One region of the Photobacterium sp. MCCC 1A19761 genome, then DNA from elsewhere that is predicted to be linked to it. Evidence: predicted binding sites of a transcription regulator. Region 1 holds the regulator's gene; each other region holds the start of a gene.
What was found. Region 1 encodes PurR, which represses purine synthesis genes. Its sites were predicted from a motif close to TNANGNAAACGTTTNCNTNA; they were not measured.

Region 1 (9,974 bases):
GAAGGTGACCATGGAGCTCACCTTCTTTCCCCATCAGGTTATAAAATCCACGTGCTTCCTTCCCTTTCGGGAAAGGCGCTTTAATCTCGAAAATCGAACCCATGGAATGAACAATGGTGGTCATCGGTCCCCAGGACGGCAAGGCTTCCAGCACTGCCTGGGCATGCTCGCCCGGTAGGGTTTCGACCCATTCTGGCGGGAAAGCCATAATCACCTCCCCTTCGGTGATCGCCAGCTCCTGGGCAATCAGCACCGCATGCAGTCCCGGATTAGCTGCCAGCATCTCTGCAACTTGGATCTTCAAGGCCTCTAAAGATATTTTTTCAAACACTGTTTCTCTCCGAATCACACTGTCGCAGCCAGAAGGGATTGCTGACAGTGCATGATGGTTCGACTGACGATGTCACGCTTCAAGGCACAAATCGGCGAATTGACCATGGTCGTTGTTTGCTTTCGGGACAGCCGACTCACGCATCGATTCCAATCAACAAAGCACCGCCGCATGCCTCTACAGAATAGCGGATCGTATTTGCACGCATCATAATCACCCGAAAACAACATTGCAAATGATAATTGATATTATTCGCGTTTCGTGGATAATGTGAAAACCTTCGTCCCGGAAAGCCATGTTGATAAGTCTATCTATATAAAATATCGATAGATAACAAATGGTTAATTCCTGTTTTTCACTATATCGAGCTTGGGCGAAGACACAGTTCAACAACATTGCTCTTATTCAACAACATAGCTCTAATTCAAAGACATAGTTCTACAACATCCGGTTTCAAAAGCAAGCGTAAGGTAGGTCCACCCAAATGAACTCGACACGTTATGTCATCGCTGGCGCTGTCTCCATACTGGTTCACGGTGTGCTGCTCTCTGCCGTACCCAATCGTGTGGCGATGGCGATGCCGACGGGCACCCATGCCACCCAGGTGTCTGTCAATCTGGTCGCCCCCCCACCTCCGGCGCAACCGGCGCAGGTTAAACCGCCGGTTCAGCAACCGGAATCGAAGCCGGTAACCACGCCGGTTCAAACCCAAGCGCCACCAGTTCCGGTCAAAACGAAGCCGCAACCGGAAACAAGCCGGGTCAAAAAGCTGGTGAAAAAAGCCGAGCCGGTTGCCGACATGCATATCGAACGCACACCCATGGCTCAAGCCAAACAACCGCAGCCTGTAGTCAAGCAGCCAGAACCGGTTCAGCAGCCTGTTCAGGAAGTCGTGAAAACGCCGATCGAAACGCCAAAAGACAAGCCGGAGACAACAAATGCCGAGACTCAGTCCAGGCCGGATTCCCAGCAACCACCGCAAGCTGCACAGGCGACAGCCGGGGTCAACAGCGTTCCCAAAATGGTTTCGAAACCAAGCTTCGCCACCCGTCCCAGCCCACTAACCTATCCATCGCTGGCCAAACGTCGTGGCATTGAGGGGGTGGTCAAGGTTGAAGTTTGGATTGATCCAAACGGCAAGCAGATCAGACACCTTCTGGTGAAATCCTCCGGGGCAGAAATTTTGGATCAGGCCGCGCTGGAAGCAATCAAGCGCTGGCACTTTTCCTCCCATATCGTCGACGGACAAGCGATTGCGCATCGTGTGCAAATCCCTGTTCGCTTTCAACTGGACTAACACATGAACACCATCGCGCAACTTCAAACCCAATTTGGCCTGATGACCTGGCCGCTGCTGCTCTGCTCAGCCTTGACCCTGATGATCCTGCTGGAGCGCAGTCTGCAGGTCATGCTGTGCACCGGCGTTGGCCGTCGTAAGATTAATGCCCTGCTGGCAGAGCAAGATCGCCAGAATGAAGCAGGCCTGACTCAACTGGCCGAGTCCCTGCACGGCAAGCGCCCCCTGCTCTATCAGGGCATTGCGATGCTGCTGTCCTACCGCCACTTTGACAAACCGCTACGTGAAGATGCTGCCGGGATCTGGCTCCAGCAGAAGCGGGCCAATTTACGCTCCGGGCTACGATTGCTGACTTTGATTGGCGTGATCAGTCCGCTGATCGGACTGCTCGGCACCGTGCTGGGCCTGATTGAAATGTTCAAAGGGATTGCGGCCACCACAGGCTCAGTCACTCCGGGCGATCTGGCCGACGGCCTGGGCTTGGCGATGCGCACCACAGCCGCCGGTCTGATTATCGCGCTGCCCGCCATTACCGGTGCCCAGTTGCTGGGCCTGTGGGCCGATCAGATCACAGCCAAAATGGAACACACCCTGAACTATTGCAACCTGTGGCTTGAAGGATTGAGCCTGAACCCGGCCAACCCGAACCAGGTGACAGCTTCAGCGACGGCCCAAACCGGCGAGACACAACCATGATCCGGGTCGCCAGTAACTCCCGGGATGAGGACCAGCTGACACCGGATCTGACCCCGCTGATCGACATTATTTTCATCGTGATGGTGTTCCTGCTGCTCACGGCCAGCGTGAAGTTGCAGTCGCTGGAAGTCGAGCTGCCGCAAACCGACACCCGGGCACTGCAAACTACCGAGGCCGATCCGGTCACGATCAACCTCATGGCACATGCACCGTATTGGGCCTTGCAAGGCAAACCATTCGAGACTTGGGATGCTTTCAGCCAAGCCCTGTTAAATGAGGTCAAGACACATCCGGACAAACCCGTGGTGATCGGAGCAGACAAATCCGGTTCGGTCGAACACATGCTCAAACTGCTCGCGTTCCTGCAGCAGCAGGATATCAAAGCCACACAACTTTTAATGGAAGAGGATAAATCATGAAGCGTATTGCTCTGGCAACCGCACTCCTGCTCACGGCAAGCTCGGCCTGGGCCAATGAACGGATCATCAGTGCGGGGGCCGCCGTTACCGAACTCATGTATGCACTCGGTGCCCAGTCGCAAATCGCAGCGGTAGATATTACCAGCAAGCCGTTAGTCGAACCTTCAGTGCCGACGCTGGGCTACCACCGTCAGCTTTCTGCTGAAAGCCTGATTGCATTAAATCCGACCCGTTTGCTGGGTTCGAACGAGATGGGGCCGAAATCGACCCTGGACCTGCTCCGCCAGGCCGGGATCACCGTGAATATCCTCAACTCCGGGGAAACCGTGGACGATTTGCTGATCCGAATAGACCAGGTCGGCGAGCTCACCGGCAAGCAAACTCAAGCGGCAGCACTGCGTGAAGACGTCCAGGTGAAACTGGCGGCTATCAAAGCGAACCTGGCACAAACTCAAACGCCGAAGAAAGTCCTGTTTTTGTTGATCCGCGAAGGCCGTCCGGCCAGTGTGGCCGGCCGCAACACCACCGCCGATACCGTGATCGCTTTAGCCGGTGGGGTGAATCCGGCTGCCGAAGCCGTCGAGTCCTACAAGCCTATTTCCGTGGAAGCCATGGTCGAGATGCAACCCGATATCATTCTGCTGAGTTCCCGAACCATGGCCAACCTTAGCAGCGCGGATGATTTGTTACAACAAATGCCGCTGCTGATCGCCACCCCGGCCGGACAGAACAAAGCCATCGCCACCATCGATGGTACCGCGCTGATTGGCGGGCTGGGCTTGAAAAGCCTGAGCGAAGCCGAACGTTTAAACACTGTGTTCTACCCACACTAACAGAGCCGAAATTCACCACTATGCAGTTTCAACGCATTCCTGCCGCCATTATTTTCCCGCTGGGCCTGCTGAGTCTGGCCGTGGCGATCACCAGCTCGGTGGTTGTCGGCCCGATGGGGATTAGTTTTAGCGACAGCCTAAAGGCATTACTGCCCTGGCAGGCCGAGCTTCCGGCACATATTCAGATTGTGATCCACCAAATCCGCCTGCCGCGTACGCTGCTGTGTATTGCCGTGGGTGCCATCCTGGCTCTGTGCGGTGCGGTCATGCAAGGCCTGTTCAGGAACCCGCTGGCAGATCCCGGCATCATCGGCGTCTCCGGCGGGGCGAGCCTGGGGGCTGCGCTGGCGATTGTCGTGTTTGCGCCGTTGGCTGCGAGTTATCCCTTGCTGCTAACCCTCGGAACCGTGCCCGTGTTTGCATTTATCGGCGGTGCGGTCAGCACCTATCTGGTTTACCGTCTCGGGACCGATAAAAACGGCACCTCTGTCACCGTGATGCTACTGGCCGGGGTAGCCATTGCGGCGCTTTCCGGTGCTGCGATGGGGCTGATGAACTATCTGGCCGATGATCAAGCGCTGCGGGATCTGTCTTTGTGGAGCATGGGCTCGCTGGCCGGGGCAACTTGGCCGGGGATCATCCTGGCATTTGTCACACTTGGTGTGCTGGTGCTGATGTTTGATCAGGACGCCAATGGTCTCAATGCATTTTTGCTGGGGGAGGCGGAAGCGCGGCATATGGGCGTCAACGTCCAGCGGCTCAAGCGTCGCCTGATCCTGCTCTGTGCCGCGGGTGTTGGCATTTGCGTTTCATTGAGCGGGGTGATCGGTTTCCTTGGGCTCATCATCCCACATCTGGGCCGGATGCTGTGCGGCCCGAACCATAAAATCCTGCTCCCGCTCTCAGCCCTGCTGGGCGCACTGGTGTTGCTGGTGGCCGATATGCTGGCCCGCGTCGTGGCGGCCCCGACGGAACTGCCGGTCGGAATCATTACCGCTATTCTCGGCGCGCCGTTCTTTATCATCATGCTGGTCAAACAACGAGGCAGAATGTCATGAATATCGCCATGAACCCTGTCTCTGCAACAACGCAAACGGCACCAGCGATTGAAGCCCGCTCGCTCAACCTGACCCTGGGCGGCAAAACACTGCTTGATGACTTCAGCCTGAGTCTTGCCAGCGGCGAACTGACCGCTTTGCTTGGTCCGAATGGGGCCGGGAAAAGCAGTCTGCTCAAGGTGCTGAGTGGCGAAGCCGACGGCGGCGGCACGATACATTTTTTCGGTCAGGATCGGGAAACCTATGCCCCGGCGATGCTCGCCAGACACCTTGGGGTCCTGCCGCAACACAGCAACCTGACTTTTGCGTTTACAGCGCGGGAAGTGGTTGAGCTGGGCAGCCTCCCACTGCAACTGACGAAAAAAGACACCCAAGCGCTGGCGACTGAAACCATGAGCCGGGTCGATGTCCTGTCACTTCAGGACCGACTGTACCCCACCCTGTCCGGCGGTGAAAAACAGCGGGTTCACCTGGCCCGGGTGCTGACCCAGCTCAGCCATGCGGGCGAGCAATGTATCCTGATGCTGGATGAACCGACATCCGCCCTGGATCTCGCGCATCAGCACCGGACCTTGCAAGTGGCCCGGGAGCTGGCCCGGTCCGGTGCTGCTGTCATTGTGGTGATCCATGATCTCAATCTGGCCGCCCAATATGCCGATCGGTTAGTGATCATCAATCAAGGCAAAGTACAGGCTGATGGCACGCCATGGCAGGCTTTAACGCCCGAAATCATCCAGCGGGTCTATGGCTGGCCGGTCCACGTCAGCAAACATCCGACCCAAGATTTTCCGGTCGTGATACCCGCAGGATAAGCAAGCCTGTCCAACCGGCATAAACACCGGCACGCTTCTCCCGGTTTCCCCGGGAGAAGCGATGGCCGAGATGAAAAACACCACCAGATATGCATCCAATTTGAGAAAATTTGCAGTGAGTTTGTTGATATCTATCAAGAATTACTACCTTGCGATACAGAAACGTTGCACTGTGCGCTACACTCAGTAGAATGTGATCGCAAGCGATTACACAATGCAACGCCTGAAAGGCGAGAAGAACAAGAAAGCCGCTCGGAAGAGAAGCGGCTTTTTGACGTTTTATACGCAGTATGAAACAGCATGATGATCTCTGTGAACGCAGATCATCATGCCAAACTGAACAAGTATCTGGCCTGACTCCAAGAAGCAAACCAGATACTTATTCAGTTTGGTGCGCGGCTGTTGAATGCTGTTCAGATCAATGAAGAGAAATGGGCCCAGGCCCGCTTTGAATTATTAGAAGAATAAGTATGGCAACGATTAAAGATGTTGCACGTTTGGCAGGTGTTTCAACCACAACAGTGTCTCACGTGATCAATAAAACCCGGTTTGTTGCAGAAGCAACCCAGAAGAAAGTTCTGGCTGCCGTAGACGAGCTCAACTATGCCCCAAGTGCCGTGGCGCGTAGCCTGAAATGTAACACCACCCGAACCATCGGCATGTTGGTGACCAAATCAACCAACCCGTTCTTTGCCGAAGTTGTACATGGGGTTGAAGAATATTGCTATGGCGAAGGCTACACGCTGATCCTGTGTAACACCGAAGGGAACCTGGAAAAGCAACGTGACTATCTGCGCATGCTGGCTGAAAAGCGGGTCGACGGATTACTGGTGATGTGTTCCGATCTGGACGATAAACTGCTGGCCCTGCTCGAGCGCCAGAAAGATCTGCCGATGGTGGTCATGGACTGGGGTCCGGAGAGCCCGCACACCGACAAGATCCAGGACAATGCGGAATTGGGTGGCTATGTCGCGACCAAGTACTTTATTGAACACGGCCACCAGAAAATTGGCTGCCTGACCGGTCACAGTGAAAAACTCACCTGCCGCGAACGCCTCAAAGGCTTCCATAAAGCCATGGCTGAAGCCAATCTGAGCGTCAATCCGGACTGGTTGATTGAAGGTGACTTCGAGTGTGAGTCTGCCGTGGCGGCTGCCAAGCAATTCATTGCCATGGAAGAGCGCCCGACCGCGATTTTTTGCTTTAACGATATCATGGCGATGGCGCTGATCAGTACGTTTGAGCAAGCGGGTCTGCGCGTACCGGATGATGTCTCCATTATCGGTTATGACAATATCGACCTGGCGCCGTACTTCTCACCACCGCTCACCACCATCCACCAGCCGAAACAACGGCTGGGTAAGAAAGCCATTGAAATCCTGATGGCGCGGGTGAAAGACAAACAACATGAGCGCCGGATCTTTGAAATGGCACCTGAGTTGGTGGTTCGAAAATCAGTTAAGAACCTAAACACCTGATTTCATAACCACTTCAATTTTTCCATTCAAAAAAACCGATAGCTTGCTATCGGTTTTTTGTTGCAATTTTGACCTTCCCCTGACAGAAGCTTTACATTCTCAATTTCTCAAAGCGTATAACGTGTTAAATGTGGCCCAATCCCAATCAACCTGTTCAAAATTTAATAAGTTTTAAATTTTCTCTAGCAGGCTTTAGAATCTATTTATGGGAGCGGTATCACACTTTTAAAAATGGGACCAAGTTCAAAAATATCTTCTGAGATATGCTTATTAATGTCACGAACAAGGCAAACCATTCGAAAGGATGGGACGCAAAGCCTCCGGCCTAAGAGTAGCTTAATTATCAATAACTAAGTGGACTTATGGTAGCGGGGTTGCCGATGGATGTAGCAAGAAGTCATGTTCAGAATCCTGACAAATCCCTGACATTGCTTTTCTTCGTATTTTGCTAATCTGAATCCTCGCTCTGTTGTTAGGTGACTCGAGAAATTTTTCACCGAGAAAGAAGCATGGACAAACCAGTACTTAAAGATTCTCTTCGACTGTTTCAATGTTTTGAAAATGTAAAATCACGTTCAATGTTTGGTGGCTTTGGGATTTTCTCAGGCGAAACCATGTTTGCGTTAGTTGTTAACGACAAACTTCACCTGCGTGCCAATGCCGAAAACGAAGAACAATTTAAACAAGCAGGCCTCAGCCCATACGTTTACAAAAAGCGTGGCTTTCCGGTCGTCACCAAACACTTCGCAATTCCTGAGGAGTGGTGGGATGCGCCGGAAAAAATTATCGAACACGCACAGCAGTCTTTTGAAGCCGCTAAACAGGACAAGGAAAAGAAAAGTCAGACCGGCCCGAGTCGGATTAAAGACTTACCTAACCTGCGCTTAGCCAACGAACGAATGCTGAAAAAAGCAGGGATTTGTAGCGTCGACGAACTCTACGAAGCCGGGGCATTGAACGCTTTTAAAGCCCTGCAGGAAACGCATCAGGAAACGGTCAGTCTCGACTTGCTCTGGGCGTTGGAAGGTGCAGTAAGCGGACGTCACTGGTCCGTCATTCCGCCGCAGCGTCGTTCCGAGCTGTTGTCAAAACTCAACAGCTGAATCCTTCCCGATTCATTCTGAAAAAGAGGCGGCTTCCGTCTCTTTTTTTATGCTTGGCTTCCCCATCCCTCAGCCAATCCCTCCCCGCCCAGAACGCGCGCGTTGAAGGCACCACAGAGCGCCGCTCAATGCGGGTCAGAACGGCTTTTCTTGCTGCTCCGTATCATGTCAAATTTGTACCATCAGAAAGACATTTTTCTGTTAAAAAATGACAAAGATTGACACCACTCCCAAAGCTGTTCACAAATTCATCAACAGGGTTTTCATCCCATGCGACCTCAGTAGAATTGGGGCGTCAACGCAGCCGGAAGGAAGGTATCATGTACAGCTCGCAGCCTTTTCCAGGACAATCCAATCAGATGTTCAAAGACAAGTTTTGCAAATGGCCAAAACTGATGCGCCTGTTGGTCCTGCTGAACCTTCTGCCAACCACTGTTATTATCTTTGTTGTTCATCAGCAACTGGCCCCGTTTTCAATGCTCGATGAAGTGCTGGCATTGACTGCTGGGTTCAACGGCCTGCTGCTTTTATGGGGCATTTTGCTCAAAATCCGCGCCAAGAAATACTGGTACCGCAACTATCATATCGGCAAAACCATGGCCCTCGCCTTACTGCCGGTACTGGCCTCCGGTTATCTGTTTGTATCCCAGCCTGTCATTCCGGATATGGCAAAGCAACAAGAGGTCAAATCCGTCTATATTTCGCTCAACTAAACGAATTTAAAGATTTTTTCTCTCAAAACTGAAAGTTTTCCAACCGTTGTTCGGTCTTGTCTCATACCATTCGGTAGAGCTGCATCCTGCGCAACGATTCGTGCTATCTTTGTTGCATATGTGGCCCGCAGGCAACCTAAGAGGCACACGTGCGTATTTCAGCCAAGCAACATTACTCATTTTTGATCAAGCCGCTCCTCTGGCTTCAGAAGCGCCATTACGGCCACCCTCTGAATCCGGCCTTGTTATGGGGACGACGCCCCACCCTGTTTTGGCTGGTTGCCGGATTCTTTGGCTATCTGGACCGCAAATCATCGCCATTAACCCCGGTGATTCGCTCACTGATCTGCGTCCGGGTGTCGCAACTCAACCACTGCGCGTTTTGTGTCGATGCCAACGGCATGAAGCTGGCCGAACGCTGCGACTCCATCGAAAAAATCAAAGCACTGTCACACTGGCAGCAAAGTGATTTATTCAGCGCCGAGGAACAAGCAGTGCTGGGCTATGCCGAAGCCATCACCATCACCGGACAACAGGTCACCGATGCCATGCTGTCGGCACTCACACAATGGTACGACGAGGATGCGCTGGTCGAATTGACGGCCTTGATCGCATTTCAAAATCTCTCGGCCAAATTTAACACCGCTCTGGACGTCCCTGCGCAGGGATTCTGCTCCCTGCCTATCCAGCCGGAGCAGACGGATCAACAGCCAACACGGCAAACGAACAGCCCCAAGTAGGTCATCACCACTATGAACAAGAAAAAGATACTCGTTTTCGGCATTGTTGCCACCCTGATTGGGCTGTGGTTTGCGCTCGATCTCGGCCAGTACTTCACCCTGGAGCAAGCCAAAACGCAGCAACTTGCCCTGCAGGATGCGATTGCCAGTCAGCCGCTCGTTGCCAGCCTGATTTACTTTATGGTTTATATTGGTGTGACGGCACTATCACTGCCCGGCGCAGCCATCATGACCCTGCTGGGCGCCGCGCTGTTCGGCTTCTGGTGGAGCCTGCTGCTGGTCTCATTTGCCAGCTCCATCGGTGCCACCCTGGCTTTTCTGTTCAGCCGCTATATTCTGCGTGACTGGGTTCAGGACAAGTTTGGCCACCGTCTGGCCCCCATCAATGCAGGCATCGAAAAAGATGGCCCGCTGTATCTGTTTACCCTGCGCCTGATCCCGGTGTTCCCGTTCTTTCTGGTCAACCTGCTGATGGGCCTGACGCCGATTTCCAC
Region 2 (9,974 bases), on a different contig from region 1:
CTGGGGCTGCAGGTGAGCGGCAACCCGATTCATTTCCCGGAAAAAGTGATGGCTTTCGGCAGCGCCTTGCCGAGTGTGAACTGGGCCGATGCCGGTGTGGGCGTGGTGACCATTACCGTATTTATCGGCTGGTCGCGCTTGAAACAACGGATACCGCCCCATGTGGTTGCGCTGGTGGCCGGTACAGTGGCGGCTCTGGCGCTCAATCAGTCGGATAGTTTGCATGTTGCTTTGCTGGGAGAGCGGTTCCAGTACCAGATTGGCGATTTGATCGGCCAGGGGATCCCACAGGTACTGCCGTCCCTGATGTTGCCGTGGCAGGCAGCATCGATCACCCCAGAGCTCGTGATGGCCCTGCTGCCGGCGGCATTTACCATTGCCTTGCTCGGTTGTATCGAGTCGCTGTTGTGTGCCGTGGTGGCAGACGGGATGACCGGAACCAAGCATAATCCGAATGGTGAGCTGGTGGGCCAGGGGCTCGCCAACCTGGTGGTGCCGTTTTTCGGCGGGATCCCGGCTACTGCTGCGATTGCCCGGACGGCAACCAATATTCGCGCCGGGGCCTTTTCACCGGTATCAGCGATTGTGCATGCCTTGTTTGTCTTGGCGGCCATGTTGCTCCTGGCACCAGTGCTGGCCTACATCCCGATGAGTGCGCTGGCCGGGCTGCTCATTATGGTGGCCTGGAATATGTCGGAGGCCCCGCATTTTGTCCACACCATGAAGGTCGCCCCGAGACGGGATGTGGCGGTTCTGCTGGTTTGTTTCAGCCTCACCGTGGTCTTTGACATGGTGATTGCGGTCGCGGTCGGGCTGCTGTTGTCCGGAATTTTGTTTATTCAGCGCATGGCTTCGCTGACGTCTGTCACTGTGGTGGCACAGACGCACCCGCATCTGGATTTTGGCGAGGATGTGGTGGTGTATGATATTAACGGCCCGCTGTTCTTTGCTGCCAGCGAGAAAGCGCTGAGCGTAATTGGCCGCTTGCCGCAGCCGCCCCGCGCGCTGGTGCTGGATTTTACCGATGTGACAACCATGGATATCACGGCGATTCGGGCACTGGATATGGCCCTGGCCAGAGCCGGGGATTATCCGGTGTATCTGCTGGGGGTCGCGGCGCACGTTGAGCGGAAGCTGGCGGCCGCCGGGGTCCTTGCCGCCGCGCAAGTTCAACTTTACTCATCTTCGCAGTCATTACGTGAGCATTTGAGCACAAAGCATCACAATGTGGCGCCTCAGGAGTCGACACCTTCTGTGGTTTCTATGTACACTGCGGGCTAGGGCAGAGAAGCCTCTGCCGGGCGGGATAGCTGCCTGGCCGGGGCTGAGAACCGTAAATCAATAATAGAGATGAGCCTATGTACCAAGACCTGATCCGTGCAGAGCTGACAGAAGCTGCTGACGTACTGAACCGCTTTCTGAGCGATGAGAAGAACCTTGCTGATATTGAAGCGGCGGCGAAGCTGCTGGCAGCATCGTTTAAGCAGGGTGGTAAGGTATTGTCCTGCGGAAACGGCGGGTCCCACTGTGATGCGATGCATTTTGCCGAAGAGCTGACGGGTCGTTACCGTGAAAACCGTCCGGGGTATCCGGGTATCGCCATTTCTGATCCAAGCCACCTGTCTTGCGTCAGTAATGACTTTGGCTACGAGTACGTCTTTTCGCGTTACCTGGAAGCGGTCGGTGCGGAGGGTGATGTGCTGTTCGGTCTGTCCACTTCTGGAAACTCAGGCAATATCCTGAAAGCGATTGAAGCGGCAAAGGCCAAAGGCATGAAAACCATTGCCCTGACCGGCAAAGATGGCGGCCAGATGGCTGGTTTGGCCGATGTGGAAATCCGGGTCCCTCACTTCGGATTTGCCGATCGCATCCAGGAAGTTCATATTAAAATTATCCATATTTTAATTATGCTGGTTGAAAAAGAGATGGCGGCGGCGTAAGTCCGACCATCGAAACAACCGGGTCAATGAGAGTATAAAGGACTATGTGTGAGCTACTTGGCATGAGTGCCAATGTGCCGACGGATATTTGTTTCAGCTTTACCGGGCTGATGCAGCGGGGCGGTAAAACCGGCCCGCACCGGGACGGGTGGGGGATCACGTTCTACGAAGGGCGGGGTTTCCGCACGTTTAAAGATCCCAATCCCAGCTGCCACTCGCGAATCGCTGAACTGGTTCAGGAATACCCGATCAAAAGCTGCGCCGTGATCAGCCATATTCGTCAGGCCAACCGTGGCGGCGTCAGCCTGGAGAATACCCATCCCTTTACCCGGGAATTGTGGGGCCAGTATTGGACGTTTGCCCATAATGGTCAGCTGACCGGCTATGACGCGCTTGATACCGGGCGTTTCAAAGCAGTGGGCGATACCGACAGTGAAATTGCATTCTGTTGGTTGCTGAATCAACTGGAAGCCCGTTTTCCGGAGCAGCCTGAGCAGATGGAGCCGTTCTACGCATTCGTGGCGACGTGCTGTGATCAGCTACGCCAGCTTGGGGTGTACAATATGTTGCTCAGTAATGGTGAGTATGTCTTTACCTATTGCACCAACAATCTGCACTGGATCACCCGCCGGGCGCCGTTTGGCCGGGCATCGCTGATTGATGAAGATGTGACGATCGATTTTCAGCAGGAAACCACGCCAAATGATGTGGTGACGGTGGTTGCAACCCAGCCGCTGACCAATGATGAACGCTGGCATAAGATGCAGCCCGGCGAGCTCAGTGTGTTTTACCTGGGTGAGCAGATCTTTAACCGGGTGGTGACGCCGACCTAGTGGGTCGCCGGAACCTTGCGGTAATGGCTGAAGCACAGCAATAAAAAACGCGACCTCCGGGTCGCGTTTTTTATGTTCTATTTTCTAAGCGGTCAGGCCAGCCGTTTAGGGCTCGTCCGTAGCATAGCCGGTCGGCGGCAGGATTTGACCGTCAAGCACCGCGTGCTCATCAGCCATGCTCAGTCGTCCTTCGGTAAACCAACGGGTGACGAGCGGGTAGATACGGTGCTCCTGCTCCTGAACCCGGGCCATGACTTCTTCGGCGGTATCCCCGGCGAAAATCGGCACCTTGGCCTGGAGGATCACCGGTCCGCCGTCGAGCTCCTCGGTCACAAAGTGAACGCTGGTGCCATGCTCCGAGTCACCGGCATCAATGGCGCGCTGATGGGTATGAAGCCCGGTATATTTCGGCAGCAGGGACGGGTGAATATTCAGCATCCGGCCCCGGTAGTGACGGACGAATTCATCACTGAGAATCCGCATGAAACCCGCCAGGATCACCAGATCCGGGGCAAAGGCATCCATCTGCTCGGCCATCGCGCGGTCGTAACTGTCACGATCGCCGAATGCCGCTGCCGAGAGGTGCACGGTTTCAATTCCGGCTTGGCGCGCACGCTCCAGACCGTAGGCATCTGCCTTGTTGGAAAGCACCGCCGCGATCCTGGCATTGGGAAGACGACCTTCCGCGCAGGCATCGATCAGGGCTTGAAGGTTGGAGCCGCTACCGGAGATCAGGACAACGATGTTTTTCATCGTTACTTGATCTCCACTTGCGCTTCACCTGCGTCAGCGGCCGCGATTTCACCCAGCAGCCAGGCGTTTTCGCCTTCCGCGTTCAGTATCTCAATCGCTTGCTGCGCTTGGGCTTGCGGCAGAGCAATCACCAGGCCGACACCACAGTTGAAGGTGCGGTACATCTCGTAAGTGTCGACGTTACCGGCTTGTTGAAGCCAGTTGAATACCGCCGGCCATTGCCAGCTGTTGCCGTCAACCACTGCCTTGGTGCCTTGTGGCAGAACGCGTGGGATGTTTTCCCAGAAACCGCCGCCGGTGATATGAGAGATCGCATGCACTTCGCAGCTTTCCATCATTTTCAGGGTCGATTTCACATAAATTTTGGTCGGCTCCAGCAGGTGCTCTGCCAGAGGCTTACCGTTCAGATCCTGGTTTAGGTCGGCTTGTGAGACTTCAAGAATTTTACGGATCAGCGAGAAACCGTTCGAATGCGGACCGCTTGAAGCCACGGCAATCAGGGCATCACCCGCCTGGACTTTGCTACCGTCAATGATCTCGGATTTCTCAACCACACCGACACAAAATCCGGCGACATCATAGTCTTCGCCGTGGTACATGCCCGGCATTTCTGCAGTTTCCCCGCCAATCAGGGCACAGCCCGATTGCACGCAGCCTTCACCAATCCCGGCGACCACGTTGGCCGCGGTGTCGACGTCCAGTTTGCCGGTGGCGTAATAGTCCAGGAAGAACAACGGCTCGGCACCCTGAACAATCAGGTCATTGACACACATGGCCACCAAATCGATACCAATCGTGTCATGTTTGTTCAAATCCATCGCCAGGCGAAGCTTGGTCCCAACCCCGTCGGTACCGGAAACCAGAACTGGCTCTTTGTACTTGGTCGGCAGTGAGCAAAGCGCTCCGAATCCCCCGATGCCGCCCATGACTTCCGGACGGTGGGTACGTTTGACAACCCCTTTAATACGATCAACTAAGGCATTGCCCGCATCAATATCCACACCAGCATCTTTGTAACTAAGAGAAGAGTTGTTGCCGCTCACAAGAGATCCCTCATCGCATTAAAGTAAAAAAGCGGGGCTATGATAACAGCAGTCAAACCAGAAAGGAAAACGTTTGCGTCAATAAATTTGCCTGGGTAAAACCTGAGCAAACGCAATGCATACCCCTACACGGCAAGATGTAGTCTAGTGTATAATAGTGCGATTTTTTGAAAATTTGCTTGCTTAGGAGCCAGACATGAAAGTCGTTGAGGTAAAACACCCACTGGTAAAACATAAGATTGGTCTTATGCGCGAAGGTGACATCAGCACGAAACGTTTCCGTGAATTGGCGACGGAAGTTGGTAGCTTGCTGACTTATGAAGCGACTTCAGACTTCGAGACGGAAAAGGTTACTATCGAAGGCTGGAACGGTCAAGTTGAGATCGACCAGATCAAAGGTAAGAAAGTAACGGTTGTTCCGATCCTGCGTGCAGGTCTGGGGATGATGGACGGCGTGCTGGAGCACATGCCAAGTGCCCGTATCTCGACGGTGGGGATCTACCGTGACGAGGAAACGCTGGAGCCGGTTCCGTATTTCCACAAGCTGGCTTCTAACATTGATGAGCGTATGGCGCTGGTGGTTGACCCAATGCTGGCAACCGGCGGCTCGATGATCGCCACGATTGACCTGCTCAAAGAGCATGGCTGTAAATCCATTAAAGTGCTGGTTCTGGTTGCAGCTCCTGAAGGGGTTGAGGCACTGGAAAAAGCACACCCGGATGTTGAGCTGTACACTGCAGCAATCGATCAGAAGCTGAATGACAAAGGGTACATCGTCCCGGGTCTGGGCGATGCCGGCGATAAGATCTTCGGTACCAAGTAAGCACCAACATCAGTGAAACAAGAACCGGGCTCTGCCCGGTTTTTTTATGTCGGTGATCTGCCGAACCCGTATCCGTTGCGGGACATTTCTTTGGCTTCAACCTCTGAATTTCCGCCGTGCGCCCGGCTATTTTTGAACCAATCAGGTAAATCAGGTAGTCACTGGCTTGATTGGCACGGGCTATTTCAACCGAACTGGGCTTGATGGGCTGACCAGAAAAAAACGCAGAAGCGGGGCTTCTGCGTTTCGGTTATTTTGCGTGTTTTGGGGTTCGGGCTGGGACCTAGCGCGCGGATTCTTCCATTTGCGCGTTGTCGACCACGTGGTTCTCCCCCAAATTGTCCGGCAGGACCAGGTTCAGCACAATGGCGACAATGCCGCACAGGCTGACGCCTTGCAGGCTGAATTCACCGATGCCGAATGCCATGCCGCCGATGCCGAAGACCAGAGTTACGGCGACAATCACCAGATTGCGTGCTTTGTGCAGATCCACTTGGTTCTTGATCAGGGTGTTGAGGCCAACCGTCGCAATCGAGCCGAACAGCAAAATCATGATCCCGCCCATGACCGGCACCGGGATGGTTTGCAGCGAAGCGCCCAGCTTGCCGACAAAGGCCAGCACCAGCGCGGTAACGGCAGCCCAGGTCATAATCACCGGGTTGAAAGCTTTGGTCAGCATCACCGCACCGGTGACTTCTGAATAGGTGGTGTTTGGCGGTGCGCCGAATAAAGAAGCAGCCATGGTTGCGACCCCGTCACCAGCCATGGTCCGGTGCAGGCCCGGCTTTTTCAGGTAGTCTTTCCCGGTGACGTTGGAGATGGCCAGCATATCGCCGACGTGCTCTACCGCCGGCGCAATGGCGACCGGGATCATAAACAGGATGGCGTTGATGTTAAATTCCGGGAACGTGAAGTTCGGTAAAGACAGCCAACTGGCCTGGGCCACTGGCGTGAAGTCGACCACGCCGAAGAACAGGCTGGTGGTGAAACCGGCAACAATCCCGCCCACAATCGGGACCAGCTTCAGGAAGCCTTTGGCGAAGACGCTCAGCACAATGGTGACCAGCAGAGAGATGGTCGAAATCCACAGCGCAGCATCACTATCGATCAGCTGCACGGCACCGTCTCCGGTTTTCCCCAGTGCCATGTTAACCGCAACCGGTGCCAGACCCAGACCAATCACCATGATCACCGGGCCAACCACCACCGGCGGCAGCAGTTTATGAATAATGGCGACACCGCGCACTTTGATCACGGCACTCATTAGCACGTAAACAACCCCGGCAGCCATCAGACCACTCATGGTCCCGGCAACGCCCCAGGTTTGGACGCCATACATAATCGGAGCAATAAACGCAAAAGAGGAAGCTAGAAAGATGGGAACGGAGCGTTTTGTGATGAATTGAAAAAGAAGGGTACCAATACCTGCGCCAAACAGCGCCACACTCGGATCCAGCCCGGTTAATAGCGGTACCAGAACCAATGCACCAAATGCGACAAACAGCATTTGAGCGCCCTGTACAACCTGCATCATTATTGTTTCCACCCTGTCTGAAATAAAATCGCGGAATGCTATCACGGATGTAATCGTTTGCCCATTTGCCGGACAGGATAAAACCACTTGTTCATCAGGGATGCTGAAAAATGTAACTATTATCACCTTTTTGATGTAACGATTACATTTCGTTGCATGCTTCGGTGTGGTTATTCCGGCCGTCTGAGGAGGCTTTGGTTGCGGGAGTTGGAAGAAAGCGCACGCATGACGGGGATTTTCTCACGCTAGCAGTTGCCGATACTGGCTGGTTCATTCTATGATCGGGCATTAAGTCAATGATGATATGAGTCTTCTAATGTTGCGTATTGCTCTACTCCTGTGCGCTTTCCTGGCCTGGCCGCTGAAAGCAGCAACGGTGATCAATCTGTATCAGGCGGAAGTGGTATTGCCGGATACCGATCGGGCGTCTGAAACGAAAGCGCGGGAAGCGGCGCTGGCACAGGTTTTGGTTAAAGTGTCGGGTCAAAGTACCATTACCGAGAATGAAGTGATCCAAAAAGCGATGGCCAACAGCCGCGCGTATGTCAGCCAGTTTGGTTATGGCAGTCAGGATGGTCAGCAAACCCTGGCGCTGGCGTTTGACCGGGGGCAAGTTCGAAATTTGCTGACCCAGGCGAATGCAACCCTGTGGCGGGAAGAGCGGCCGAGCGTGCTGGTGTGGCTGGTGAAAGATGCCAACCGCAACCGGGACATTGTCTGGGATCAGTCTGGCAGTGCGCTGACCGCCCAACTGAAGCGGGCTGCCGATCAGCGCGGGGTGCCGGTGATGGTGCCGATTGGCGACTTTGAAGATGTCACCGCGATTAATATTCCGGATCTGTGGGGCGGTTTTGTGCAGCCGATTGCCGGTGCCAGTGCCCGCTATCAGCCGGACGCCATTCTGGTGATTCGTATGCGCCAGTCTGCGGCTGACAATGTCGATCTCGGCTGGCAGCTGTTTGCCGATACCCCGGAGCAGTTGGCGAATTCGCAAACCATGCCGGCAGAAGGTCGCGCGGCGGGCAGTACGGCAGATGCTCTGAAACAGATGATGGATCAGGTCGCCGACACGCTGGCGGCTAAGTATGCCGTGCCGCTGGGCGGCGCAGCCAGTGATGCCTTCGCCATTGAGGTGGCTAATATCCGCAGCACGGAAGATTTCTTTGCCCTGGAGCGGTTGCTGACCAACCTCACATCGGTCGCTTCGGTCAATGCCAGCCGCTTGCAAGGAAATAGCGTGATCTTTGCCGTGAACCTGTTGAGTACAGAAAACGCGTTTTATCAGGAGCTGGGCCGGGATACCCGCCTGAGCCGGGCATCGGTGGCATTGCCGGGCTCTGAGTCGGGGTCTTCGGAAGTGATGACTCCGGAAGAGAAGCTGCAGGTGTTGTACGCCGGTGTTGAATCGGATACGGCGGCCGATTCGGATGCAGTGGATGTGTCAGCGACCCTGGCTCAGCCTCGGATCGAGCGGAACCAGTTCTACTGGCGCCCTTAGTCCGCTCCCACGTAGCGGTACTGTGAATGATAAAAAACCGGCCCTCTCTGAGAGGGCCGGTTTTTTTATTGTTGCCAGGTTGGTTCCGAGTTGAGGTCGGGTTACTTTTCTTTTTTCTCGTGGGCTTCCCGTTCTTCTTTTTCGACCTGAGACAGTCTTTTCAGCTTAATGCCCAACTCCCGGCCACGCTGACGAGCAAACAGGATGTTGGCGATAAATGCGCTGGTGGTAATGCCCAACTCAATAAAGGCCAGCAGACGCTCTCCATCGTCAATCCACAAAATCGTCAGGGCGTGGAGGAAGTAAAACATCAGAATGAAGTTGGCCCAGGCGTGGGTGTAGGGCTTTCCTTCCAGGATCCCCTTGAGCGGCAACAGCATCGGCAAGACCCACATCCCGGCCACGACCAGATTGTTAAGGTGCGGGTGCGGGGAGATCACACTCTGCCACAGGCCAACCCAAAGGATCAGCGACAGATTGGCGGTCAGCGCGAAGTAACGCAGGTTTTGCGTTGAAGGGCTCATCGGTGTCATGCATTGATCCTTTTATGCCTGATGCAGCTTTTTGGCCGTGTCAGCCAGGCGCTTGCCCAGCGCCTGTGCCAGGGCCGTTTCATCTTGATCCAGTCCGAGGTTCGGGCTGTGGTTGAGGTGCGACGCGCCGTAGGGGGTGCCTCCGGAGCGGGTGGTATGCAGCAGGGGCTCCGAGTAGGGCAGGCCGACAATCAGCATCCCGTGGTGCAGCAAAGGCAGCATCATCGACTGCAGGGTGGTCTCCTGTCCGCCGTGCATGGAAGAAGAAGCCGTAAAAACGCAGGCGGGCTTGCCGATTAAGGTGCCTGAGAGCCAGTGCGCACTGGTACTGTCGATAAAATGCTTGAGCGGCGCGGCCATGTTGCCAAAGCGGACCGGGCTCCCCATCGCCAGACCGGCGCAGGTTTTCAGATCGTCCAGGGTGACACAGGGATCGCCGTCGGTGGGCGATCCTGTGGTCTGGCCCTGGCTGTCGATGTCCGCCACCGTGCGCAGGACGGCTTCGCAGCCGGCTACTTGCTCAATGCCGCGGGCAATGTGCCGGGCCAGCTGGCGGGTGCTGCCGTGGCGGCTGTAGTAAAGCACCAGGAGTTTCAACATTACAGAATATCCAGCACTTGCTCCGGTGGGCGGCCCATCGCGGCTTTGTCGCCGTTGACCACGATCGGGCGCTCAATCAGTTTCGGGTGAGCGGCCATGGCTTCGAACAGTTGCGCTTCGGTGATCCCGGCGTCGCCCAGTCCCAACTCCTTATACAGTTCTTCTTTGGTCCGCATCATGTCACGGGCAGAAGCGTAGCCCAGCTGGCTGAGCAGGGTTTGCAGTTGCGCGACACTCGGGGTTTGCTCCAGGTATTTGACAATCTCCGGGGCGATCCCTTTCTCTTCCAGTAGGGCCAGGGTCTGGCGGCTCTTTGAACAGCGCGGGTTATGGTAAATAGTTACGGCCATGAGATCTCCAATCGATATGGTGCATCCTGCTGTCCCGGTGGGTTAGCGGGATGGAAAATAAATGTTG
Region 3 (9,974 bases), on a different contig from region 1:
GAACAGTATGTCACCCGAACGTTTTCAACGGATCCAGTCGGTGCTGGCCACCCGCCAGCCAGATTTGACCGTCTGCATGGAAGAAGTGCACAAACCCAATAACGTGTCCGCGATCATCCGTACTGCCGATGCGGTCGGCGTCCACAAAGTTCATGCGGTGTGGCCGAAAGCAGACATGCGCGTGCTGAGCCATACCTCTGCCGGTGCCCGCAACTGGGTCGAGCTGGACACCCATGATTCCATGGTCGACGCCGTCGCCGTCCTCAAAGCCCAGGGCATGCAGGTGGTCGCCACCAACCTGTCAGATCGCGCGATTGATTTTCGTGAGGTGGATTACACCCAACCGACCGCGATTATCCTCGGCGGCGAGAAAAACGGGATCACCGCTGAAGCGCTGTCACTGGCCGATCAGGATATCATCATTCCGATGGTCGGTATGGTACAGTCTCTCAATGTCTCGGTGGCCAGCGCCCTGATCCTCTATGAAGCCCAGCGCCAGCGTCAGGCCGCCGGGATGTACGATCGCACTACCACGCCGTTACCGGACGATGTGGTCCACCGGATCCTATTTGAACGCGGCCATCCGGTGCTGGCCAAAGTAGCCCAGCGCAAGGGGCTGCCGTATCCGCCACTGGACGAGCATGGCCAGATCGTCGCAGACGAGCAGTGGTGGCAGACTATGCAGGCCATTGAGCCCAAGAAACGTAAACCAAAGCGCAACTAATCAGCGGAAAAAGCGATGAGCGGACAACTCCTTGACAGCGTCGCCCTGACCGAACTCTCCGGCGTCGGGGCCAAGATGGCCGAAAAACTGGAAAAAATCGGCCTGCACACCGTGCAGGACCTGCTGTTTCACCTGCCGCTCCGCTATGAAGACCGCACCCGGATCTGGCCCATTGCCGGGGCCCTGCCCGGCCAGCACCTCACCATCCAGGGCGAGGTGATCAGCAACAACATCAGCTTCGGCAAACGCCGGATGCTGACGGTCAAAATCAGCGATCAGACCGGCAGCGCCACCCTGCGTTTTTTCAACTTCAACGCGGCGATGAAAAACAGCCTGGGCGAAGGCAAGCAGGTCAAAGCCTATGGCGAGATCAAGCGCGGCCAGCACGGGCTGGAGATCATCCACCCCGACTACAAAGTGTTTTCCGAGCCGACCGAACTCAGCGTCGAGGAAACCTTGACCCCGGTCTACCCGACCACCGACGGCCTGCGCCAGCTCACCCTGCGCAACCTGACCGATCAGGCGCTGGCGCTGCTCGACAAGGCCGCGGTCAGCGAACTGCTGCCCGAAGGTCTCTACGATCGTCAGATGACCCTGGCCGAAGCGCTGCACCTGATGCACCGACCCACCCCGGATGTCTCCCTCGATCAACTCGAAGAAGGCAAACACCCGGCCCAGCAACGGCTGATCTTAGAAGAGCTGCTGGCGCAGAACCTGTCAATGCTGGCAGTGCGCAGCAAGGGCCAGCAACATCTGGCTCGGGCGCTGCCGCCCAGCCCTCGCCTGAAACAGCAGCTGCTCGACAGCCTGCCGTTCAGCCCGACCGGCGCCCAGCAGCGGGTCGTTGCCGATATCGAAACCGACCTCGCCCGGCCCCATCCGATGATGCGTCTGGTACAGGGGGACGTCGGCTCGGGGAAAACCCTGGTCGCAGCCCTGGCTGCCATTCGCGCCATTGAACACGGCTACCAGGTTGCGCTGATGGCCCCGACCGAACTGCTGGCCGAGCAGCATGCGCTGAACTTTGCCAACTGGCTTAACCCACTCGGCATCGAGGTCGGCTGGCTGGCGGGCAAGCTCAAGGGCAAGGCCCGCGAAACCGAACTGGCCCGGATTGAAAGCGGCGAAGCCAAAATGGTGGTCGGCACCCATGCCCTGTTCCAGGAGCAGGTGGTGTTTCAGAACCTGGCGCTGGTGATCATCGATGAGCAGCACCGCTTCGGCGTCCATCAGCGGCTGGAGCTGCGCGAGAAAGGCGCCCACAACGGCCACTATCCGCACCAGCTGATCATGACCGCCACCCCGATCCCGCGCACCCTGGCAATGACCGCCTATGCCGATCTCGAAACCTCGGTGATCGACGAGCTGCCGCCGGGTCGCACGCCCATCCAGACCGTGGCGGTGCCCGACAGCCGCCGGGCGGATATCGTCGAGCGGATCCGCGCCGCCTGCCTCAATGAAGGCCGTCAGGCATATTGGGTCTGTACCCTGATTGATGAATCCGAAGTGCTGGAAGCCCAGGCGGCCTCAGATACCGCCGACGAGCTGACCGCCCAGTTGCCGGAGCTCAACATCGGCCTGGTCCACGGCCGGATGAAAGCCGCCGACAAACAGGCGGTGATGAAACGCTTCAAGGACGGCGAGCTGCACCTGCTGGTCGCCACCACCGTGATTGAGGTCGGGGTCGATGTCCCCAACGCCAGCCTGATGATCATCGAGAACCCCGAGCGGCTCGGTCTGGCCCAGCTCCACCAGCTGCGCGGCCGGGTCGGCCGGGGCAGCGTCGCCAGCCATTGTGTGCTGCTCTACCATGCCCCGCTGTCCAAAACCGCTCAGAAACGCCTGGGCGTGCTGCGCGAGAGCAGCGACGGGTTTGTGATTGCCCAGCGCGATCTGGAAATCCGCGGTCCCGGTGAATTGCTGGGCACCAAGCAGACCGGCCTCGCCGACTTCAAAGTGGCCGATCTGGTTCGCGACCAGCATCTGATCCCACAGGTGCAGAAGCTGGCCCGCTATATTCACGACCGCTACCCGGACAATGCCAAAGCCATCATTACCCGCTGGCTCGGCCGTCGCGAGAACTACTCCAACGCCTGAGCCGTTCCCAGCACCAGCGCTGTCCCCAAAGCCCACATATGCGGCCGGAAAGTGCACTTTCCGGCCCCAGCACCGCCACCACAGCCACTCCCGAACCGCCCTGGATGGACGATAAAAAAGTCTGCCCAACCCGGCGCAAACGTTTGCTATTTTCTGTCAGATCACTACAATAGCGCACAAAATTTCACCCACACGCACTTCTCCCGTGAACCGGCGGATCTGACTAACAGCAATCACAGAATTATTCGCCCTTTACAGGCTTTGCCCATCCAGCGCAGCGCCGGGGATTTAGAAGTCCATCAAGGAAACCATGGCTATGACACGCCAACACGACGACATCGTAACACCGCAGAAATCTGATCTGATCTATCGCCTCGAAGACCGGCCGCCACTGCCGCAAACCCTGTTTGCCGCCACCCAGCACCTCCTGGCGATGTTTGTCGCGGTGATCACCCCGTCGCTGATCATCTGCCAAGCCCTTGGCCTGCCGGCCAGTGACACCAACACCATTGTCAGCATGTCGCTGTTCGCCTCGGGCATTGCCTCGTTCATTCAGATCCGCACCATCGGGCCGGTCGGCTCCGGATTGCTGTCGATCCAGGGCACCAGTTTCAACTTCCTCGGTCCGATCATCGGTGCCGGGCTGGCGATGAAAGCCGGCGGCGCAGATATTCCGACCATGATGGCGGCCATTTTCGGCACCATCCTGGCCGCCTCGCTGACCGAAGTGTTGATCTCCCGGGTGCTGCAACATGCCCAGCGCGTGATCACCCCGCTGATCTCGGGTATCGTCGTCACCCTGATCGGCCTGACCCTGATCCAAATCGGCCTCACCTCCATGGGCGGCGGCTACGCGGCAATTGAAAACGGCAGCTTCGGCAGCCTGGATAACCTGATGCTGGCCGGGACTGTGCTAGGCCTGATTGTTCTGCTGAACCGGGTGAAGAACCCGTACTTGCGCGTCTCTTCGATTGTGATTGCCATGGCCGCCGGCACTCTGCTGGCGTGGGGTACCGGGATGCTCGATACCGCCCGCGTCGCCGACACCGACCTGATCGCCGTGCCGCTACCGATGCAGTACGGCCTCGGCTTTGACTGGTCGCTGCTGATCCCGCTGGTGATTGTCTTTGCCATCACCTCGCTGGAAGCCATCGGGGACATTACCGCGACGTCCGAAACCTCCGAGCAGCCGGTTGCCGGTCCGGTGTATATGAAGCGGATCAAGGGCGGCGTACTGGCCGACGGCGTCAACTCAGCGCTGGCCGCCGTGCTGAACAGCTTCCCGAACTCCACCTTCAGCCAGAACAACGGCATTATCCAGCTGACCGGAGTTGCCAGCCGTTACATCGGCTATTTTGTGGCCGGGATGCTGGTGCTGCTTGGCCTGCTGCCAAGCGTGGCCAATTTAGTCCAGTTGATCCCCGAGCCGGTGCTGGGCGGCGCAACCATTGTGATGTTCGGGACGATTGCGGCTTCCGGGGTCCGGATTATCTCGCGCTGCAACCTCGACCGCCGGGCCATCCTGATCATGGCGCTGTCGTTTTCCATGGGTCTGGGCATTGCCCAGAAACCGGAAATCCTCCAGTTCATGCCGGAGTGGATCCAGAGCATCCTGTCTTCCGGCATGGCTGCCGGGGGGATCACCGCAATTGTGCTGAACCTGGTGCTGCCGGAAGAGAAGTAATTCGCCTCGCGGCCCGATAAAAAAAAAGCGCCGGCATCACTGCCGGCGCTTTTTAGTTTTGATCCGATTTATTTTGACCCGGCGCGCGACGCGCCCGAACCTTAATGTTTTTTACCGTTCTGCATCGGCAAGCCGATCTGCACTTTCAACCCGCCGCCGCTGCGGTTGGTTACCAGAATACTGCCGCCATGCTGATCGATGATCCGCTTCACAATAGCCAGCCCCAAACCGGTCCCTTCCGCATCACTGCCGCGGGCACTGTCGCCCCGGGTCAGCGGCTGGAACATCTTCGCCACCTGATCCGGCGCAATCCCCGGCCCGTCATCTTCGACACAGAACCAGGCGATCTGGCGATCGGCCGTCACCCCGCTGGATACCTTGACCCAGCCATGACCGTAGCGCAGCGCGTTGACCACCAGGTTGGCCACCGAGCGCTTGATCGCCACCGGATTGCCTTGCACCACCCCGGGGATCGGGCTCAGCGCCAACACAATTTCCTGCTCATAACCGCCTTCGGCTTCTGCCACTTCCTGCAGCAAACCATTCAGATCCAGCGGTTCCAGCGCCTGTTGCTTGGTCGATTTGAGGTATTCCATGAACTGGCTGATGATCTCGTTACACTCCTCGGTGTCCTTAATCATGCTCTCCGCCAGATAACTGTCTTCCGGCGACATCATCTCGGTCGCCAGCCGGATCCGGGTCAGCGGAGTGCGCAAATCGTGGCTGACCCCGGCCAACAGCAAAGCCCGGTCATCTTCCAGTTGCTGGATCCCTTCCGCCATCTTGTTGAAGGCCCGGGTCACCGCCCGGATCTCTGACGCGCCCCGCTCCGGCAAATGCGGTGGGGTGTCGCCCTGAGCCACCTGCAACGCCGCCTTCTCCAGCGCCACCAGCGGCCGGTTCTGGATCTTGATAAACAGCCAGCCCCCGGCAATCACCATCAGCGCGATGATCAGGCTGTAGTGGAACAGCGGCGAAAAATCCTCTTCCTGCAATTCCGACAGCGGGATCCGCATCAGATAACCCGGCATCGCATCACACTTCATCCACAGCACATAGCTGTCGGCCCCCAGCACCAGGCGGACCTCGGTCGGCGCGTCCAGCTCCCGGCTCATCTCCTCACTGAGATAATCAATCCGGGTCGCCTCGCGGAACTCCGCCAGCGACTCGCTGTCCTCGCTATGCAGCGTCACGCCCAGTTGTTCCAGCAACTGGCGCCGTAACGGCGTGTCGAGGTGGAACGTATGGCCATCGGCCAGCTCCACATCTTCCTTGAGCATCAGCCGGACCTCATAAGCCAAGATCCGGTTAAACTGCTTCAGGCTGGGCAGCAGGGCATAATTGAGCACTGCCAGGTACGAAAAAATCTGGCTGGCAATCAACAGGCCAGCCAGCAGGATCAGGGTGCGGGCAAATGTACTGCGCGGGGACATCCGCATGGTTGCGTCCTTCTTTACGCCTCAATCCCGTCCGGCACAAACACATAGCCCAGGCCCCAGACGGTCTGGATGTAGCGCGGACGGCTCGGGTCTTCTTCAATCATCCGGCGCAAGCGCGAGATCTGCACGTCAATTGAGCGCTCCATGGCCGAATACTCACGGCCACGGGCCATATTCATCAGCTTATCGCGGGACATCGGCTCGCGGGCATTGGTCACCAGGGCCTTGAGCACCGCAAACTCGCCTGAGGTCAGCGGCATGGCTTCCTCGCCGCGGAACATCTCGCGGGTGCCGAGGTTAAGGCGGAACTCGCCAAACTCGATGATCTTGCTGTCGACGCTCGGGGCGCCCGGTGCTTCAATGGTCTGACGACGCAGCACCGCCCGGATCCGGGCCAGCAGCTCACGCGGGTTAAACGGCTTCGGCAGGTAGTCGTCGGCACCGACTTCCAGACCGACAATCCGATCGACCTCATCGCCCTTGGCGGTCAGCATCAGGATCGGCAGCATGTTGTTGGCATTGCGCAGCCGGCGGCAAATCGACAAACCGTCTTCGCCCGGCAGCATCAGGTCCAACACCATCAGGTGAAAATTCTCCCGGGACAACAAACGGTCCATTTGCTCGCCATTGGCAACACTACGCACCTGGAACCCCTGCTCCGACAGGTAACGCTCCAGCAACGCCCGCAGGCGCATGTCATCATCAACAACCAGAATCTTGAAATTTTCCTGCATATCTCATCTCACCTGCATCGACAATCGTATCGAAATTTATTCATATCTTACTCGACAACAGTACCCAGACACGCAACCGTGCTGCTAAATCATACGCCAAATTGTTACAGAGTATGTCGTGTGTTTACCTTCCCGACGAGAAGAAGCGCATTCCCGCGAAATTCCGCCGCCACTGGCTGCGTCCGCCCCCCCAATGGTTCAAGGCGGACTCACCCGCCGAAAGGTTCATCTTTCCAGACTGATGAATTTGATAATAGGAAACCTTTCTATATAATTCAGCAAAATAAATCACTTGCACTGAGTGCGCTTGAATATATCTATCGCGCACAACAACTGTTTTGATGTGCTCAGGTGAAATCACACCAGCCCGACACAACAACAACGCTTCCGCCACTCCGTCACACAGATAAGTACCGTATGAACAAATTAACATTACCTGCACTGCTTGCACTGTTTCCGCTGAGCCTTCACGCCGCAGATTTTAAGACCATCACCAACTTCGGGGACAGCCTGTCCGATATGGGCAACAAACACCTGATCACCGTGGACATGAATCAGGCGACCGCCGGCAATATCGGTATTCGCGCCCAGGCACCCAACGTCAACGGCCGCTTCAGCAATGGTCCGGTCTGGACCGAATATCTGGCCACAATGCTCGAAATGCCAGCCCCGACACGTGCCCACGGCCAGATTAAGAGCACCGTCGTCTTAACCAGCCCGGATGGGCAGCAAGTCAGCTACCCCTACCAGGATCAGGCCCTGGCCGGCACCAACTGGGCTGTCGGCGGCGCCATGTCCGGATTGGGCCGCTTTATCGACATTGATGCCGCCAACGGCTTCTCGGCCAATGCAGGGCTGGATGTCCTGACCAACAGCGGCCTGCAGATTCAGCAACGCATCCACCACAAAGGCCCGTTCAGCGGCGATGAGCTCGTGAGCTATATGAGCGGGACCAACAACTTATGGTTTACCCTGTTCGGCGATCTCGGCCAGAGCGGAGACCAGGCGGCGGCCTTGGCGCTCAAAGATATCGCATCGCTCATTGATGCCGGCGCAACACAAATCCTGGCGGCGAATATTCCAAACTTTATCGATGCACCTTGGTTTGACGGCCAGCAGGACAAAACTACCCGCTTTATCAGTGAGCACAATCTCGCGCTGAAAGCCGGACTGGAACAGCTGGCCGCAAGCCACCCTGAGGTCGAAATCTTCCACTTCGACGCGTTTGCGACCTTTGACAAGGTGATCAACGCAGTCAAACAAAACGGCCGGTACCATGATGCCGAGCTGGCGATCACCATCACGGATGTCACCAGTGAAGCCTACAGCTACGCCACCGGCAAGGTGATTGCCCAGCCGAACCACAACCTGTACTGGGACGGCCTGCACCCGACGACCGCCATGCATCAGATCCTCGCGAAAGATGCCGCCAACCTCGTCAAAGCCGGAATCGCATTATGATGTCACTCAAATCCATCCGTCACCAAATCATTATTGGTGCGGCCAGCTGCCTGTTCTTCTCGCTGGTCGCGGTCCTGCTGGTCGGGCAGAAATACTCGACCCAGCTGGAAGGCATGGTGCACAACAAAACCTACGCGTTTGCCGACAGTACGCTGACCGAGCTCCTGGAAGAAACCAGCAAGTTTCACTCCGAGCAGATCCAGAACCAGCTCTCGGTGGCCATGAACTCGGCCGAAGCCTTGGCCAGTGTCGTGTCGGGCATGGCAAGCACGACGGACACACCAGACAGGCTGAGCCGCGAAGCGCTCTCACTGATGGTCCGGGATCTGCTGGCCGGGAACCAGAAATTCCTCGGCGCCTATATCGCGTTCGAGCCCAATGCCTGGGACGGCAAAGATGCAATGTATGAGTCCATTGACGGCAAAGGCCAGTTCAACGTCTACTGGACCCGCAGCAGCGATAACCAGCTCAAGCCTTCATCGGTGGACTCCGATCGTTTCTATCTCCATGACCGGACCAAAACCGGCACCCGGGTCAGTGAATGGTATCTGTGCCCGCTGGAAACCGGACGCAGCTGCCTGATCGACCCGTGGGCCTATGATGTCCAGGGTCAGCAAGTGCTCATGGCCAACCTGGTCACGCCGATCAAGGTCAACGGCCGGACCATCGGCATGCTCGGGATTGACCTGTCGGTAAACTTTATCAACGAGCTGGCCCTCAAGCTGCAGCGCGAAAAATTCGGCCCGAACTCCCACATCAGCATTATCACCTATCGCGGCGTTGTCGCCGGGGATACCAACCCGGTTTCACCGCTCGGCGAGGTGTTGACCGACTGGAGCCAGCGTCAAGCCCAGTTCCAGGCCGGCAAGCAGATCTGGAACTCAACCGAAGACTTCTCCAGCCTGATAACGCCGATTCGGGTCGGGAATACGGACACGCCATGGATGCTGTGGATCTCGGTTCCTAAAGCCGAGCTGCTTGAAGACATCCATGCCCTGGAGCGCGATCTGAAGACCTCGTTCGGGGAATTTCTGAACAGCCAGCTGATCGCCGGTGTGGTGATCTCTCTCTTTGCCCTGGCGGTGCTGTATATCATGGCCAAACGGATATCCACCCCGATCCAGCAGGTCGTCGATATCGTCCGCCAGCTCGGTCAAGCCGGTGGCGATCTGACCTACCGGCTGGACGTCAGCCGAAAAGACGAAACCGGCGCCCTCATGCATGGATTAAACATCCTGATGGCGTCGCTTCAGGGCATGATCCGGGATATTGCCGGCTCGGTCGACAACCTGAAAATGGCCGCCAACCGCTCGGCCGGGATCGCCGAAACTTCGCACCAGGGCGTCCAGCAGCAGCGCCAGGAGTTGGAGCAGGTCGCGACCGCCATCAATGAGATGGCCTGTACTGCCAGCGAGGTCGCCAACAATGTGGCCAACACGGCCAGCTCGGTGGAGGAAGCCAACCAGGCGATCACCCGCTGTAGCGATGTCGTCAATGACAGCGCCAGCATGATCAGCCGGCTCGGCGAGGAAATGGAACGCTCGACGGAGACTATTGTGGAGCTGGAAACCCAGAGCCACCAGATCAGCAGCATTCTCGAGGTGATCCGCAGTATTTCCGACCAGACCAACCTGCTGGCCCTGAACGCCGCCATTGAAGCCGCCCGGGCGGGCGAGCATGGCCGCGGGTTTGCAGTCGTCGCCGATGAGGTGCGCCAGCTGGCCTCCAAGACCCAAAACTCGACGCAAGAAATCCAGCAGATGATTGACCGCTTCCAGAGCCAGATCCAGCGGACGGTTGAAGCGATTTCCAACGGCCAGACCTATAGCCGCAGC

Region 2: the regulator PurR is predicted to act here: its motif matches at 6,972-6,991, upstream of VV869_RS02650 (uracil-xanthine permease family protein).
Region 3: the regulator PurR is predicted to act here: its motif matches at 2,953-2,972, upstream of VV869_RS10950 (uracil-xanthine permease family protein).

The regions. Positions count from the first base shown of each region.
Region 1 covers NZ_JAZGTF010000004.1:93,500-103,473, forward strand. Annotated here, with positions in the region: gene hutX (heme utilization cystosolic carrier protein HutX) at 1-283, opposite strand, end outside; gene VV869_RS07030 (energy transducer TonB) at 816-1,628, shown strand; gene VV869_RS07035 (MotA/TolQ/ExbB proton channel family protein) at 1,632-2,324, shown strand; gene VV869_RS07040 (ExbD/TolR family protein) at 2,321-2,743, shown strand; gene VV869_RS07045 (heme/hemin ABC transporter substrate-binding protein) at 2,740-3,576, shown strand; gene VV869_RS07050 (FecCD family ABC transporter permease) at 3,597-4,634, shown strand; gene VV869_RS07055 (heme ABC transporter ATP-binding protein) at 4,631-5,446, shown strand; gene purR (HTH-type transcriptional repressor PurR) at 5,917-6,924, shown strand; cyclic di-GMP riboswitch class I at 7,201-7,306, shown strand; gene VV869_RS07065 (TfoX/Sxy family DNA transformation protein) at 7,434-8,027, shown strand; gene VV869_RS07070 (hypothetical protein) at 8,348-8,740, shown strand; gene VV869_RS07075 (carboxymuconolactone decarboxylase family protein) at 8,890-9,480, shown strand; gene VV869_RS07080 (FAD-dependent oxidoreductase) at 9,493-9,974, shown strand, end outside.
Region 2 covers NZ_JAZGTF010000001.1:573,202-583,175, reverse strand. Annotated here, with positions in the region: gene dauA (C4-dicarboxylic acid transporter DauA) at 1-1,281, shown strand, start outside; gene lpcA (D-sedoheptulose 7-phosphate isomerase) at 1,359-1,940, shown strand; gene VV869_RS02670 (class II glutamine amidotransferase) at 1,985-2,773, shown strand; gene purN (phosphoribosylglycinamide formyltransferase) at 2,879-3,526, opposite strand; gene purM (phosphoribosylformylglycinamidine cyclo-ligase) at 3,529-4,569, opposite strand; gene upp (uracil phosphoribosyltransferase) at 4,766-5,392, shown strand; gene VV869_RS02650 (uracil-xanthine permease family protein) at 5,676-6,926, opposite strand; gene VV869_RS02645 (DUF2066 domain-containing protein) at 7,243-8,424, shown strand; gene VV869_RS02640 (DUF2069 domain-containing protein) at 8,526-8,957, opposite strand; gene wrbA (NAD(P)H:quinone oxidoreductase) at 8,970-9,557, opposite strand; gene arsC (arsenate reductase (glutaredoxin)) at 9,557-9,907, opposite strand.
Region 3 covers NZ_JAZGTF010000009.1:117,291-127,264, reverse strand. Annotated here, with positions in the region: gene trmH (tRNA (guanosine(18)-2'-O)-methyltransferase TrmH) at 8-724, shown strand; gene recG (ATP-dependent DNA helicase RecG) at 740-2,821, shown strand; gene VV869_RS10950 (uracil-xanthine permease family protein) at 3,138-4,505, shown strand; gene envZ (two-component system sensor histidine kinase EnvZ) at 4,607-5,944, opposite strand; gene ompR (osmolarity response regulator transcription factor OmpR) at 5,959-6,678, opposite strand; gene VV869_RS10935 (SGNH/GDSL hydrolase family protein) at 7,096-8,139, shown strand; gene VV869_RS10930 (methyl-accepting chemotaxis protein) at 8,136-9,974, shown strand, end outside.